One region of the Streptomyces sp. NPDC001604 genome, then DNA from elsewhere that is predicted to be linked to it. Evidence: riboswitches for the same ligand, from Rfam matches in the RefSeq annotation. Region 1 holds a riboswitch; each other region holds the start of a gene.
What was found. Region 1 has a riboswitch for cyclic di-AMP ahead of ACFY1E_RS21650 (peptidoglycan DD-metalloendopeptidase family protein). Riboswitches for the same ligand answer to the same signal wherever they lie in the genome.
Positions count from the first base shown of each region.

Region 1 (5,007 bases):
CACAAGCAGGACTACGGCCGCACCACGCACCCTCTCGAACCCGCCAAACGCCGACCTCGCCCGGCGTCACCAGCGGCGACGGAATAGGGTGACCGCGTGGCGAGAGTGCGGTTGAGTGTGGCCGAGCGGCGCGAGGAGTTGCTGCGGGCCGCCATCGGGCAGATCGAGGCGCGGGGTGTGGCGGCGGTCAGGATCGCCGACGTGGCCTCGGCGCTCGGTGTGAGCAACGCGCTGGTGCTGTACCACTTCTCCACCAAGGAGAAGCTGGTCGCCGCCGCCTTCACCTTCGCGGCCGAGGACGACCTCGCGCATCTGCGCAAGCTTCTCGGCCGCCGTACGACGGCGCTGCGGCGACTGCGGTCGGCGGTGCGCTGGTACGCGCCGACGGGCCAGGCCAAGGGCTGGCGGCTGTGGATCGAGGGCTGGGCGGCGGCGCTGCGCGAGCCCGCGCTGCAGGAGGTCACACGCCACCTCGACAAGCAGTGGAAGGCGGCGATCGCCGAGGTCGTCGCGGAGGGCGTGGCCGCGGGCGAGTTCCACTGCCCGGACCCGCACGGCGCGGCCCTGCGGCTGACCGCCCTGCTGGACGGGCTCGCCGTGCAGCTGACCTCGTACGCCGGTGCGGTGTCGCGGGCGCGGGCGCAGGAGTGGGTGGACGAGGCGCTGGCCCGGGAACTGGGGCTGGAGCGGGCGGCGTTGACGGCTTCGGAGCACTGAGCCCCCGCACTCGGCGGGGGCTCGCGCCACCGGGCCGCTTCACCGCCCGTCGCAGCGAGGGCCGTACTCAACCGTCCAGAGCGCCCCGCCCAGCACGGTTCCAGGCGACCCCGGCAGCCCTCAGGCCACCGAAGCGATCCGCATCTTGATGTCGTCGGGCGACAGTGCACCCTTCGCGGTGACGTGGTCCCCGGACGACTCGCCGCGCAGTCGGCGGCCGATCCACGGCACCAGGTACTCGCGCGCCCAGTGCACGTCGTCCCGTCGCACCTCGAGGGTGCCGCGCGGCGGGAGCGGCGGCCAGGGCTGGTCCGGGTCGGCCGGCACCTCGAGACCGAGGACCTGCCCGGCGCGCAGCGCCACGCGCGTGTGCCCCTCGGGCGAGAGGTGGAGGCGGTCGCCGTCCCACGCCCTGCGGTCCTGGACGGACTTCAGGGACCACAGGTCGAGAACGGGACAGCCGTACCGGTCGGCGATGGCCCGGACATGACCGTTGTAGGTGGCGATCTTGCCGCGCAGGTGCTTGAGCACGGGGACGCCTCGGGTGTCGAAGCCGGTGGTCACCATGACCGTGCCGGCGACTTCGGTGAGCCGGGCCACCGCCCGCTCGAAGCGCTCGGCGACCTCGTCGGGGTCGGTGCCGGGACGGATGATGTCGTTGCCGCCCGCACAGAAGGAGACCAGGTCCGGCGCCAGTTCGACGGCTTTGGGTACCTGGTCCTCCACGATCTGGTCGAGCAGTTTGCCGCGCACGGCGAGGTTCGTGTACCTGAAGTCGCCCTCGGGTCGCCGGTCGGCGAGGAGCACCGCGAACCGGTCGGCCCAGCCGACGAACGCTCCGTCGGGGCCGGGGTCGCCGACGCCCTCGGTGAAGCTGTCCCCCACCGCAACGTACGACCCGATCACTGATCTGCTGTCACTCTTCGAATCGTCTGCCACATCGACCATGATTCACCTTTGAATGTGACCTACGCGACCGTAGGAAAGGGTTGACGCGCGGTGAGATAAGCCACTTCTAAAGTGTTCGCCAAGCCCGGAATAACCCTCCTACCAGGGACGTTGAGGCGTCAGCGATGTTGCGGGGCGAGCCTTCGACCCTCAAGTCGGCGGTACGCGAATGGTGTTCGGCAGACATGGCGCAGCCGGACACACCGAAGGCCGGACCCGGGGATCGGGGTCCGGCCTTCGGCGGCTGTCAGGCAGGTGGTTGTGAGGAGAGGTCAGCCGACGCCGACGCCCTTCGAGCGGAGGTAGGCGACCGGGTCGACGTCGGAGCCGTAGTCGGGCGTGGTGCGGATCTCGAAGTGCAGGTGCGGGCCGGTCACGTTGCCGGTCGCGCCGGAGAGGCCGAGCTGCTGGCCCGCGGCCACGGTCTGGCCGGCCGAGACGGAGATCTGGGACATGTGGCCGTACTGGGCGTAGTAGCCGTCGGCGAGCCTGACGACGACCTGGTTGCCGTAGGCGCCGCCCCAGCCCGCGGAGACGACGGTTCCCGCGCCCACGGACTTGATGGAGGTGCCGGTCGGGACGACGAAGTCGACGCCGGTGTGGTAGCCGCTGGACCACATGCTGCCGGCCACGTGGTAGCCGGTGCCGATGGTGCCGCCGATCACCGGGAGGGTGAAGCCGGTGGGGGCGGACTCGGAGGCCTTGGTGGCGGTCGCCTTGGCCGCCGACGAGGACGTCTTCGAGGCGGACGAGGGCGACGACTGGGTGGTGTGCGTCGCGGCCTTCCGGCCGATCGTCAGCTTGAGGCCCGGGTGGATCAGCGACGGGTCGTCACCGACGGCCCGGCGGTTGTCCGAGTAGAGCCTGTGCCAGCCGCCGGCGACATGCTGCTCTTCGGCGATCTTCGAGAGGTAGTCGCCGGTCCGCACCGAATAGGTCCGCACGCCCGCATTCCCTGCGGCGCTCTTCCGGTCCGCCTTCTTCTCGGCGACCGGAAGGGACTGGACGGCCTTTTTCGAAACCGTCTGGGAAACGGACTGGGTGGTGGCGGCATGGGCGCCGGTGGCCCCCATGAGCGGGAGAGCGAGTGCGGCGCCACCGGTTCCGGCGACGGCGATGGAGCGGGTGAAGCGCTGGGGCTTCGGACGACGGTGCTTACCCTTCGCGGGCATGACGAATTCCTCTCCGGCGCCTGCGAGGTGAGCTGTCGGGTTCGGACTGGAGATGCCCGGCCGCGCATGCGACGCGGCTTTACCCCTAGCCGTTCCGGAGACCGGAACAGGCTGTTGTACCTGTGGGTCCCCCGCTCCTGCCGTTCACGGGTGAGTTCTGCGGGCACCGGGCGGCGGCAGGATTGGGCGTCCGTCCGGATTGGTGGCGAACGTAAGCGACTGGGACGCAAAGGAACAAGTGCCGGTTCCCCGTGAAAGCGTTTCTATTGATCCCTTGAGGGAAAAGCGGGTGACCCTGCGTGAATTCCCGGGTGATCGTCTCCGTCAAACGCCTTGTAAAGCCCTGGAATTACGTGGACATGACGCGCCACGCACCGTCACGGATATGACGCTCCTCACGTGCCCCTGCCCCAGGGTCCCCTATTCATGAGCGAGTTGGAATGAAGGGGTGGAAGGAGCGCCAATCCGGACAGAAGGCTCAGATGCGCCGCAGACGGAAAACTGCCGCGTCGAAGTCACCGCGCAATCCGGTACGCAGTCCGTGGTGCAGCAATACGGCACCGCTGTGGATTTCGCCCGTTTCAGGGCATTCATACGACGCTGTCGGTTCGAGGCCCCGAAGTCGCAGCGCCGGTACGGGCTCGCCGTGGCTCTGTGCCTGGAGCCAGGCGAGGACGACCGCCTCGTCCCCTCGCACGTACTGCACCGCACTCAGCCCGCCCCGCGGCGGCCGCAGCCGGTAGAGGTCGCCGTGCTGCACCAGTGGCCGGATCTCCTTGTAGAGCGCCACCCACTCGCCGGCCTCGGCCAGCTCCTCCTCGGTCCACCGGGTGAGGTCCCCGCCGACCCCGAGCACGCCGGCCATGGAGCTCACGAACCGGAAGCGCAGCGAGCTGACCCGGCCGTTGAGCTGGGTGTTCGGGCTGTCTGTGACCCAGGCGGCCATCACCCGCGCGGGGTGGATCTGGCTGAAGCCGTGCTGGATGGCGAGCCGGTCGAGCGGGTCGGTGTTGTCGGAGGTCCACACCTGGTCCGTACGGCTCATGATCCCGAGGTCGATCCGTCCGCCGCCGCCCGAGCAGGACTCGAAGGCGACATCGGGGTGGGCAGCCCGCAGTCGGTCCAACAGGGCGTACAGGGCGCGGACATGATCGACCCAGAGGCGCTGCGGGTAGGGTTCCCCGGGCCAGCCCGCGTCGGTGAAGCAGCGGTTGAAGTCCCACTTCACATAGTCGATCGGGGCGCTGGAGAGAAGCGCGTCGAGCTGTTCCCAGAGGTATTCCTGGACGTCTTCCCGGGCCAGGTTCAGAACGAGCTGGTTGCGGAATTCCGTCCGCTTTCGTCCCGGTTGGAACTGCACCCAGTCGGGGTGGGCGCGGTAGAGCTCGCTGTCCGGGTTGACCATCTCGGGCTCGACCCAGATGCCGAACTGCATCCCGAGGGCGTGCACATAGTCCGCGAGGGGCTTGAGGCCGTTCGGGAAGCGGTCCCGGTTGACCGTCCAGTCGCCGAGTCCGGCGCGGTCGCTGGTGCGCTTGCCGAACCAGCCGTCGTCGACCACGAACAGCTCGACGCCGATCGCCGCGGCCCGCCGCGCCAGGGTGCCCTGCTGCTCCTCGGAGATGTCGAACTCCGTGGCCTCCCAGGAGTTGAACAGCACCGGCCGGTCCTGGTCGGCGTCGGGGATGACGTATGCGCGCTGGTAGGCGTGCCAGGCGCGGCTCGCGCCGCCGAAGCCGCCGTCGCTCCACAGACCGGCGAAGACGGGGGTGGGGTACGACTCCCCCGGCTCCAGCCGCAGCAGCCCGGAGTCGTCGTAACCGGCGCCGCCGGTGATCTGCACGCGGGCGTCCGGGAGTTGCGCCACCGCGATCCGCCAGGAACCCGACCAGCCCAGAGCGCAGCCGTAGACCTCGCCGCGTTCCTCGGTGGCATCGGTGTCGAGGGCGACCCAGGGCAGGTACTGGTGGCCGGTGTGGCCGCGGCGGCTGCCGATGATCTTCTCGCCGTAGGTGAGAGGCGAGGCGGTCAGCCGGGACTCGGCGGCCCAGCGGCCGTGCAGCTGGGACAGCCGCCAGTCCTCGCGATCGGGCAGTGTCCAGGTCGCGGAGTCGGCGCGCAGGAGCTCCAGGGCGGGCCCCTCGTTGTCGAGGGTCACCCAGCGTTCCAC
Region 1 covers NZ_JBIAUY010000007.1:211,247-216,253, forward strand. Annotated here, with positions in the region: gene ACFY1E_RS21640 (TetR/AcrR family transcriptional regulator) at 97-717, shown strand; gene ACFY1E_RS21645 (SGNH/GDSL hydrolase family protein) at 838-1,623, opposite strand; gene ACFY1E_RS21650 (peptidoglycan DD-metalloendopeptidase family protein) at 1,938-2,837, opposite strand; cyclic di-AMP (ydaO/yuaA leader) riboswitch at 2,842-3,000, opposite strand; gene ACFY1E_RS21655 (alpha-galactosidase) at 3,316-5,007, opposite strand, start outside.

Region 2 (5,007 bases), on a different contig from region 1:
GGAGGAGACCGGGGCGGTGGCGCCCGTCCGCTTCCAGTCGACGTGCTGTGCCGGGATCTCCTCCAGGAACCGGGAGGGCGGGTTGTACGACGGCTGCCCCCACGCGCTGCGCAGCGACGACCGGGTCAGATACAGCCGCTCACGCGCGCGCGTGATGCCGACGTACGCGAGCCGCCGTTCCTCCTCCAGTTCCTTGGTCTGGCCGAGGGCGCGCATGTGCGGGAAGACGCCGTCCTCCATGCCGGTGAGGAAGACGACCGGGAACTCGAGGCCCTTGGCGGTGTGCAGGGTCATCAGGGTGATGACTCCGGAGCCGTCCTCGTCCTCGTCGGGGATCTGGTCGGAGTCGGCGACGAGCGCGACGCGTTCCAGGAAGTCGGCGAGGGAGCCGGACTCCTCGCCCTCACCGGACTCCTGCTCGAACTCCAGGGCCACGGCGGCAAGTTCCTGGAGGTTCTCGATGCGGGTCTCGTCCTGCGGGTCGGTGGAGGCCTGCAACTCGGCGAGGTAGCCGGTGCGTTCGAGGATCGCCTCCAGGACGGTCGCCGGGCCCGCGCCGGACTCGACGATCGTCCGGAGGTCCTCCATCAGTGTGTTGAACCGCTTGACGGCGTTGGCCGACCGCGCGGCCATGCCGTACGCCTCGTCGACGCGGCGCAGCGCCTGCGGGAAGCTGATCTTCTCCCGCTGGGCGAGGGCGTCGATCATCGCCTCCGCGCGGTCGCCGATGCCGCGCTTGGGGACGTTGAGGATGCGGCGCAGCGGCACCGAGTCCTCGGGGTTGGCCAGCACCCGCAGGTAGGCCAGGACGTCCCGGACCTCCTTGCGCTCGTAGAAGCGGACACCGCCGACGACCTTGTAGGGCAGGCCGACGCGGATGAAGACCTCTTCGAAGACACGGGACTGGGCGTTGGTGCGGTAGAAGACGGCGACGTCCGAGGCCTTCGCCTCGCCGGCGTCCGTGAGACGGTCTATCTCGTCGGCGACGAACTGGGCCTCGTCGTGCTCGGTGTCGGCGACGTAGCCGGTGATGCGGGCGCCCGCGCCGGCGTTCGTCCACAGGTTCTTGGGGCGGCGGGACTCGTTGCGCTCGATGACCGCGTTCGCGGCGGAGAGGATCGTCTGGGTGGAGCGGTAGTTCTGCTCCAGCAGGATCGTCGTCGCGTCCGGGTAGTCCTCCTCGAACTGGAGGATGTTGCGGATCGTCGCACCGCGGAAGGCGTAGATCGACTGGTCGGCGTCGCCCACGACGCACAGTTCGGCGGGCTGCAGGTCGTACTCGTTCGGCGGTACGTCCTCGTCGTGCGCCCCGGTGCCGACGAGTTCCCGTACGAGCGCGTACTGGGCGTGGTTGGTGTCCTGGTACTCGTCGACCAGGACGTGCCGGAAGCGGCGGCGGTAGTGCTCGGCGACGTCCGGGAAGGCGCGCAGCAGGTTGACCGTCGTCATGATCAGGTCGTCGAAGTCGAGGGCGTTCGCCTCGCGCAGCCGCGACTGGTACATGGCGTAGGCCTGGGCGAGGGTCTTCTCGAAGCCGTCGGCGGCCTGGGCGGCGAAGTCCTCCTCGTCGATCAGCTCGTTCTTCAGGTTCGAGATCTTGGCGCTGAAGGACTTAGGCGGGTAGCGCTTGGGGTCGAGATCCAGGTCGCGGCAGACCAGGGCCATCAGGCGCTTGCTGTCGGCGGCGTCGTAGATCGAGAAGGAGGAGGTGAAGCCGAGCTTCTTCGACTCCCTCCGCAGGATGCGCACACACGCGCTGTGGAAGGTCATCACCCACATCGCGTTCGCGCGCGGGCCGACGAGCTGCTCGACGCGCTCCTTCATCTCGCCCGCGGCCTTGTTGGTGAAGGTGATCGCGAGGACCTGGCCCGGATGCACGTTCCGTTCGCCCAGGAGGTAGGCGATGCGGTGGGTGAGCACGCGGGTCTTGCCGGATCCGGCGCCGGCCACGATGAGCAGGGGGCTGCCGGAGTGGACGACGGCCGCGCGCTGGTTCTCGTTCAGCCCGTCCAGGAGCGCGGCCGGGTCGATCGCCGGGCGGGGGGCACCGTTGCGGTAGTAGGCCTCCCGGTCCGGTGGCACGTCGAACTTCCCGCCGAACAGATCGTCCGGAACCGGCTCCGGTCCGTGATCGCCCTCGGGCGGCGGCGGAGGTTCCTCCTCGTGCCCCCGGGGGGCCTGGAGGTTCGCCAGGAAGCTGTCGTCAAAGAGGCTGCTCATCGCTCTCCGAGTCTAGGGTGCCCCACTGACAGCCCGCCGCCGCCCTGAGCACATCGCCGGAATCCTCGGGCTCCCCTGGGCCTCCACGGCCGCAGAATCCCCGATTCTTCCAGACCTGGCCGCCAGGCGTCCTCTCGCTCTCCAGAACCGTGCCGTCACGGACCGTGATCGAATCCTCCCGGATTGCCGACCACGTGCGACCCGCTGACCGAAGGTCACGAAAATGTATCGGGCATATCGAACATCAACCTTCACAGGGGCCACACGAGTTGGCTACCGTTCCGGCAGGCCGCACGACCCCCACCGGCGAACGTCGCCGGGCCGCGCGGCCTCCGCCGAGTCCGGGGCGCCGCCGCGCATCCGGAGCCGGGGACCCACACCGACCTTGGGGTGAATCGGTCTCCTCCCTTTCGGGGCACGGACCGTAGGGCAACCCTTCCGAACCACCCGCCCGAACCCGACAGCTAACTCGGTAGGCGGAGCATGGAAGGAGTCGCCTCCCTTGGCGTCGCACCGCAAGTCGCGCCCCGCGGGTACGCGCGTAGCAGGCATACGCACCCCCGCCCTCGCCACGGCCGCCCTCACCTCGGTGGCCCTGCTGTCCCAGTCGGCGAACGCCGCCCCCGCCGCCGACGGCAAGCCCAGCCTCGAAGAGGTCGAGAAGAAGGTCGACGACCTCTACCGCCAGGCGGAGTCGGCCACCGAGAAGTACAACGCGGCCAAAGAGAAGACCACCAAGCAGCGCAAGAACGTCGACACCCTCCTCGACGACGTCGCCAAGCGCATGCAGAAGCTCAACGAGGAGCGGGACCGGCTCGGCTCCTTCGCCGCGGCCCAGTACCGGACCGGAGCCGCCGCACCCGACACGGCGACCTTCCTGCTCGCGGACTCTCCGCAGGACTACTTCGACCAGACGCAGCTGATGGGGCGGCTGACCTCCCGTCAGAAGAGCGCGGTCGACGAGTACTTCACCGAGCAGTCCGCGACGATGAAGAAGCGCCAGGAGGCCTCCAGGAGCCTCGAGACGCTGACCGCGACACAGAGCGACCTGCAGACCGCCAAGTCCGCGGTGCAGAAGAAGCTCTCCGACGCGCGCGAGTTGCTGTCGAAGCTGACCGCCGAGGAGAAGGCGCGGCTCGCGGCGATCCAGAAGCAGCAGCAGGAGGCGGCGGCCCGTAAGGCTGCTGAGCTGGCGAAGCAGCAGGCGGCGGCGGAGAAGGCCAAGGAAGAGGCCGCGGCCCAGGACGGCGGCTCCACCTCGGGCGCGGGATCCACCTCCGCCGGCGACTCCTCGTACGCCACCAAGGCCGAGAAGGCGCTCGCCTTCGCCCGCGCGCAGATCGGCAAACCGTACGTCTGGGGCGCCACCGGCCCCGAGTCCTACGACTGCTCCGGCCTCACCCAGGCCGCATGGAAGGCCGCCGGCGTCGACCTCCCCCGTACCACCTACGACCAGGTCAACGCCGGCACCACGGTCTCGCTGGCCGACGCCCGGCCCGGCGACCTGATCTTCTTCTACGACGACATCAGCCACGTCGGCATCTACATCGGCAACGGCATGATGATCCACGCCCCGAAGCCCGGCGCGTACGTCCGCGAGGAGTCGATCTACTACGGCGGCGAATCGATCATCCACAGCGTGGTACGGCCTGCCTGAGGCACCAGAGGGCAGGGCACGCGCGCGTGCGGGGCAGTTTGTGATGCACGCGCGCGTGGCCCGCCCTCAACCCGAGCCGCACTCCTTAGCATCGGCCCCATGTCCGGCCCGACCTTCCTCCGCGCCCGGTGGGCGCAGCGTTCGCCGGCGGCCGGGGCCGCCGTGATGGCGACCGGCAGTGTCACGCTCGGACTGCATCTGACGGGGCACGAGGTGCTGTCGCGGATCGCCCTGGGGCTGGCCTGTGTCTCCTGGGCGGTGCTTGCGGCGGGCTTCGGCGTCCGGCTGGTGCGGGAACCGGAGAGGTGGCGGGCGGAGGCGGGGACGCCGGGGGCGCTGAACGCCGTCGCGGCGACCGCAGTCCTCGGCACCCGGTTCTCCGCCCTCGGACGGCAGACCCTCGCCGAGGCCCTGCTCGCGCTGGCGGCCGTGCTGTGGCCGCTGCTGCTGGTGCAGGTCGCACGGCACTGGCGGCGTCACATGCCCGGCGCGGTGTTCCTGTGCTGCGTGGCCACGCAGGGGCTCGCGGTGCTCGGCGCCACGCTCGCCGAGGTCGAGGCGACGGCATGGCTCGCGCACGCGGCGCTCGCGCTGTTCTGGCTCGGCCTCGTCCTCTACGGCTGCGTGCTGGCCCTGTTCGATCTGCGACAGGTGACGGAAGGGCTGGGCGACCAGTGGGTGGCGGGCGGCGCGCTCGCCATCTCGGCACTCGCCGGATCGAAGCTCGTCGCGGCGGACAGCGCGCGCCTGTACCTGTGGGACGACGACGACCGCGGTGTCCTGCGCGCCGTCACCGTGGCGCTGCTCGTGCTCGACCTGGCCTGGTACGCCGTACTGCTCGTCGCCGAGGCGGTCCGGCCGCGGCGCGGCTACGACGTGCGGCGCTGGGCGACCGTTTTCCCGATGGGGATGACGGCGACGGCCGTACTGTCCGTCGCCGCCGCCCTCGACGCCCCGTGGCTGAGGCGGCCCGGGGAGGTGCTGCTGTGGATCGCGGTGGCGGCGTGGCTGGCCGTTGCCGCGGGGGCCGTCGCCGCGGCCCGCGCCGGCATCAGGTCCACAGCACCGCGATGAAGATGTTCGCCGTGGTGAGCAGGCCCACCAGCCCGAACAGGCTCTTGTCGATCTTC
Region 2 covers NZ_JBIAUY010000005.1:449,053-454,059, forward strand. Annotated here, with positions in the region: gene pcrA (DNA helicase PcrA) at 1-2,220, opposite strand, end outside; cyclic di-AMP (ydaO/yuaA leader) riboswitch at 2,544-2,714, shown strand; gene ACFY1E_RS18020 (NlpC/P60 family protein) at 2,723-3,877, shown strand; gene ACFY1E_RS18025 (tellurite resistance/C4-dicarboxylate transporter family protein) at 3,977-4,951, shown strand; gene ACFY1E_RS18030 (hypothetical protein) at 4,929-5,007, opposite strand, start outside.
Region 2: linked by a shared signal. The riboswitch ahead of ACFY1E_RS18020 (NlpC/P60 family protein) and the one ahead of ACFY1E_RS21650 (peptidoglycan DD-metalloendopeptidase family protein) in region 1 are both predicted to bind cyclic di-AMP.

Region 3 (5,007 bases), on a different contig from region 1:
ACGAGGGTGGACGTTAACCCTGGCGCAGACAGCCCCGCGGATGGCGTATGCTGGTGACACACCGACGCGGGGTGGAGCAGCTCGGTAGCTCGCTGGGCTCATAACCCAGAGGTCGCAGGTTCAAATCCTGTCCCCGCTACTCAAGGCTCAGGGCCGGAGTCCAGTCACTGGACTCCGGCCCTGAGTGTTTCCCCCGTTCGGGTCATCCGGCTCGCCCCGCGCCGCCGCACCGGGAAACCTGGAGGGGTGGAGCAGGAGGGGCCGATCTCATACGCACGCACCTTCGTGCGGCTGCTCCCGGCGCTGCTGATCGTCGGCGGGACCTTCTACGACTACCTCACCCCGTCGCGGTTCACGGCGGGCCCCCTCTTCACGGCCGCACCCCTGGTCGCCGCCCCGCTCTACTCGCGCCGCGGCACGGTCCTCACCGGCCTCGCGACCGTCCTCGTCGTCACCGCGATCCACGCCCAGGTGGGCATCCTCCTCCAGGTGGAGGCGATCACCGAGCTGGCCACCGTCGCGACGGTCTCCGTCCTGGCCGTCCTCATCAACCTCCTCGTCCGCCGCGGACGCGAGGAACTCGCCTCGCAGCGCGAGATCGCCGAGGCCGCCCAGCGCGCCGTGCTGCCCGAACCCGCCGAGCGGATCGGAGGGTTCACGATCGCGGCACGGTACGAGGCCGCGCAGGCGGACGCATCCATCGGCGGCGACCTGTACGCCGTGCAGGACAGCCCGCACGGCGTACGGCTGGTCGTGGGCGACGTGCGAGGAAAGGGGATGGGGGCGGTGGCCGCCGTGGCGGTCGCCATCGGGGCGTTCCGGGAGGCCGCCGAGCAGGAGGCCACGCTGGAGGCGGTCGCGCAGCGGCTGGACCGGGCGCTGGCGCGCGAGGCGGCGCGGCGCGAGGGCATCGAGTTGTTCGAGGGGTTCACCACCGCCGTGCTCGCCGAACTCCCGCACGGCGAGGGCGTCGTCCGCATCGTCACGCGCGGCCACCCGCCCCCGCTGCTGCTGTGTCCCGACGGCGCCGTGCACACCCTGCACGCCTGCGAGCCCGCGCTGCCGCTCGGCATGGGTGACTTCGGGAGCCGGCCCGACCGCGCGGAGGAGACCGCGTTCCGCAGCGGGGCCACACTGCTGCTGTACACCGACGGGCTGTCCGAGGCGCGGGACGAGCACGGGCGGTTCTTCGAACCCGCGGACCGGCTCGTAGGCCGGGTCTTCCACGATCCCGCCGCGCTGCTCGCCACGCTCGCGCGGGAGGTGCGCAGATATGCCGGTGAGGCCATGGCGGACGACATGGCGCTGCTCGCCGTACGACGGCCCTGAGGGTCCTGAGGCGCGGTCAACTCGCCCGTTTTTTGCCGTTCATGCGCCGTCTGTCCAGGTCGGAAAGGTTAATGATCAAGCGGAACACCTTGGAAACGACGCCCCGGGTCTATTAACGTTCGATAACGCAGCGCGGTCGTCCCAGCCGTCACAAGAGGCGGCTCCGTGCGCACGCGCCGAATCCCGCAAGGGAACCGGGGAACCACCACCCTGGGGTGAATCGCGCCGACACCGCCGTGGCAACACGGCAGGTATACGCGCGTAGGAGACCTTCCTGCTCCGAACCCGTCAGCTAACCCGGTAGGCGAGAAGGAAGGAAAGGAGCACGCCCACGTGGCGTCCAACCCGCCTGCCCCGGCAGCCCCGTTCGTGCCGAGCACCGAACCCTTCGGCTTCGCCGGCCGACGCACCGACGAGGGCCCCTGGGAGGAGTGGAATCCCACCGAGGACTCCATCGCCCCGGTCCGCGGCCGGCACCGTGTCGCCAAGCAGCGCGGCGGGGGACTCGCCCGCAGCTCCACGGTCCTGGGCGTCGGCGTCATAGCCGCCGTCGGCGCGGGCGGCATGGCCAGCGCCAACACCGGCAAGCCGCCGGTGTCGATCTCCATGCCCGATCTCGCCTCCGTGAGCCATGTCTTCGGCGGCGGCTCCGACGCCCCCAAGGGCTCCGCGACCGCGCTCAGCGATGTCGCCACCACCTCCGCGGGCACCGCGCAGGGCGCCAAGGGCGCCGGTGAGGCGCTGCGCGACCGGATCATGGCGCAGGCCGAGTCGCAGCAGGTCCAGATCGACAGCAAGAGCCAGGCAGCCGTCGAGGCCGCCCTCGCGAAGCAGATCGACGACGCGGCCGCACAGGCCGAGAAGGACGCGGCCGCCAAGGCCCAGGCCGCCAAGGAGAAGGCGGAGGCGGCGGCCAAGAAGGCCGCCGAGGCCGCAAAGCTCGCCGAGCTGGCCAAGCAGTACACGCTTCCGGTCGTCTCCTACACGATCACCGGTACCTTCGGTCAGGCCGGCTCCATGTGGTCCTCCGGCTACCACACGGGCCTCGACTTCGCCGCCCCCACGGGCACGCTCATCAAGGCCATCCACTCCGGCACCATCACGCAGGCCGGCTGGGCTGGGGCGTACGGCTACCGCACGATCCTCACCCTCGACGACGGTACGGAGCTCTGGTTCTGCCACCAGTCGTCGATCAGCGTCAGCGTCGGCCAGAAGGTCAGCACGGGCGATGTCATCGGCCGCGTCGGCGCCACCGGCAACGTGACCGGCCCGCACTGCCACCTCGAGGTCCACCCCGGCGGCCAGGCCACGGGCATCGACCCGATGCCGTGGCTGCGCAGCAAGGGCCTCAACCCCTGACACCCGTACGTTCTCCGTCCGTACCCGGAGTGCCGTAGTCCCCTTGTTTACGGGATCTTTGCGCCCGCCGCGGAAGACCGGCCTCCGGGGCGGGCGTTGACGTAGGGCATGACTTCTCCTTCTCTGCGCAAGCTCGGTTCCTCCGGCCTCGAGGTCTTCCCGCTCTCCCTGGGCGGCAACGTCTTCGGCTGGACCGCCGACGAGGCCACCTCCTTCGCCGTGCTCGACGCCTATGCGGCCGCCGGCGGCAACTTCGTCGACACCGCCGACTCCTACTCGGCGTGGGTCGACGGCAACCAGGGCGGCGAGTCCGAGGCGATCATCGGAAAGTGGGTCAGGTCGCGCGGCAACCGCGACGACGTGGTCATCGCGACCAAGGTCAGCCAGCACCCCGACTTCCAGGGCCTGTCCGCGGCCAACATCAAGGCCGCCGCCGAGGCCTCCCTGCGCCGCCTCGACACCGACCACATCGACCTCTACTACACCCACTTCGACAAGCCCGAGGTGCCGGTCGAGGAGATCATCGGGGCGCTCGACGAGCTGGTGAAGGCGGGCAAGGTCCGGCACATCGCCGCGTCCAACATCTCGCCCGACCGGCTGCGGGCCTCCCTGGAGTTCTCCGACCGCGAGGGCCTGGCCAAGTACGTGGCCCTGCAGCCGCACTACAACCTGGTCTCGCGCGACACGTACGAGGGCGAGCTGCAGGACCTGGCAGGGCGCTACGGCCTCGCGGCCGTCCCCTACTTCTCCCTGGCCTCCGGCTTCCTCACCGGCAAGTACCGGCCCGGCACGACGGTCGACAGCCCGCGGGCGGGCGGCGCGGCCAAGCACCTGGAGTCCGAGCGGGGGCAGCGGGTCCTGACCGCCCTCGACGCGATCGCCCAGGCCCATGACGCCCAGGTCGCCACGGTCGCCCTGGCCTGGCTCGCCGCCCAGCCGACGGTCGCCGCCCCGATCGCCTCCGCGCGGACAGTGGAGCAGCTCCCGGCGCTGCTGGCGGTGGGCGAACTGACGCTCACCGAGGCCGAGGTCGCCCGCCTGACGGAAGCGTCGGCCTGACCCCCTCGGGCTCTACGACCGGTACGGGTTGTACGCGGGATTCGGCACCGCCGGGTACCCGTACGCCCCGTACACCGGCCAGGGCGGCGCCGCCACCGGCACCGGGGGCGCCGTCATCCGCGCAGCGTGGTCCAGCGCCGGGCGGGCCACCTCGCGGCGGCGCCACAGCTCGTGCAGCAACTCCCGTTCCCTGGCGACGAAGTCGGCGCCGGCGCGGCCACGGCGGCCCCGGTGCCGCAGGAAGGCCAGGGAGGTCGCGTACGCCTCGTACTGGGCGACCTCGCGTGCGGCGGGCTTGCCGAGGTGCTGGGCGGCGTGTTCGCGGGCCAGTCGGCGCGCCCGCATCGAACCGAGGGCGTAGGGCTCGGCGGGGGTGAGCCAGCCCGCGACGGCGTAGGCGGGCAGTTCCTCGCGCACGGTGCGCAGTTCGCGCTGGCGGGTCCAGATGACCAGCCAGGTCAGCAGTCCGAACGCGGGGACCATGAAGGCCGCGTACACCGCGAAGAAGCCGTAGTCGCCGAAGTTCGAGGAGCCGTTCCAGATCGCGTGCATGCCCATCGCGAGCAGCAGGCCGCAGAGCGGGACGAGGACCCGCCGCAGGTGCTGGCGTTCCGCGGAGAGCGCGGCGATGCCGAAGCCGATGCCGCTGAGGACGGTGAAGAGCGGGTGCGCGAACGGGGACATGATGATGCGGACGAAGAACGTCGCCGCGGTGACGGAGGCGATACCGCGGTCGCCGTTGAGCTGGTCGGTGCCGAAGGCGGTGCCGAGGTAGAGGATGTTCTCGGTGAACGCGAAGCCGGTGGCGGTGACCCCGGCTATCACCACCCCGTCGACGATCCCGGTGAAGTCCCGTCTGCGGAACAGGAACACGAGCAACACGGCCGCCGCCTTCGAGGACTCCTCGACTATGGGCGCTATGACGGTCGCGCCGAGGGTGTCCGCGCTGGACGGGTCGGCGGTCGCCGTCGCTATCCACTTCGTGGCGAAGCTGTTGGCGACGATCGCTATCAGCGCCGCCGCACAGGCCCCCCACGCGAAGGCGAACAGCAGGTTGCGCCAGGGCCCGGGCGCAACCCGGTCCAGCCAGCGGAACGCCGCTATGAGCAGCGGCACGGGCAGTACGGCCAGCCCGAGCCCGACCAGGAACCCCTCGGTGCCGGTCTGTTCGCGCACCAGGGCGAGGATGACGAGCCCGGAGAGCGCGAGCAAGGTGATGAGCGCGCCGTACCGCACCGCCCTGCGCTGCCACCAGTGAGC
Region 3 covers NZ_JBIAUY010000002.1:893,797-898,803, forward strand. Annotated here, with positions in the region: tRNA gene ACFY1E_RS09485 (tRNA-Met) at 66-139, shown strand; gene ACFY1E_RS09490 (PP2C family protein-serine/threonine phosphatase) at 247-1,329, shown strand; cyclic di-AMP (ydaO/yuaA leader) riboswitch at 1,494-1,651, shown strand; gene ACFY1E_RS09495 (M23 family metallopeptidase) at 1,663-2,688, shown strand; gene ACFY1E_RS09500 (aldo/keto reductase) at 2,797-3,747, shown strand; gene ACFY1E_RS09505 (PrsW family intramembrane metalloprotease) at 3,760-5,007, opposite strand, start outside.
Region 3: linked by a shared signal. The riboswitch ahead of ACFY1E_RS09495 (M23 family metallopeptidase) and the one ahead of ACFY1E_RS21650 (peptidoglycan DD-metalloendopeptidase family protein) in region 1 are both predicted to bind cyclic di-AMP.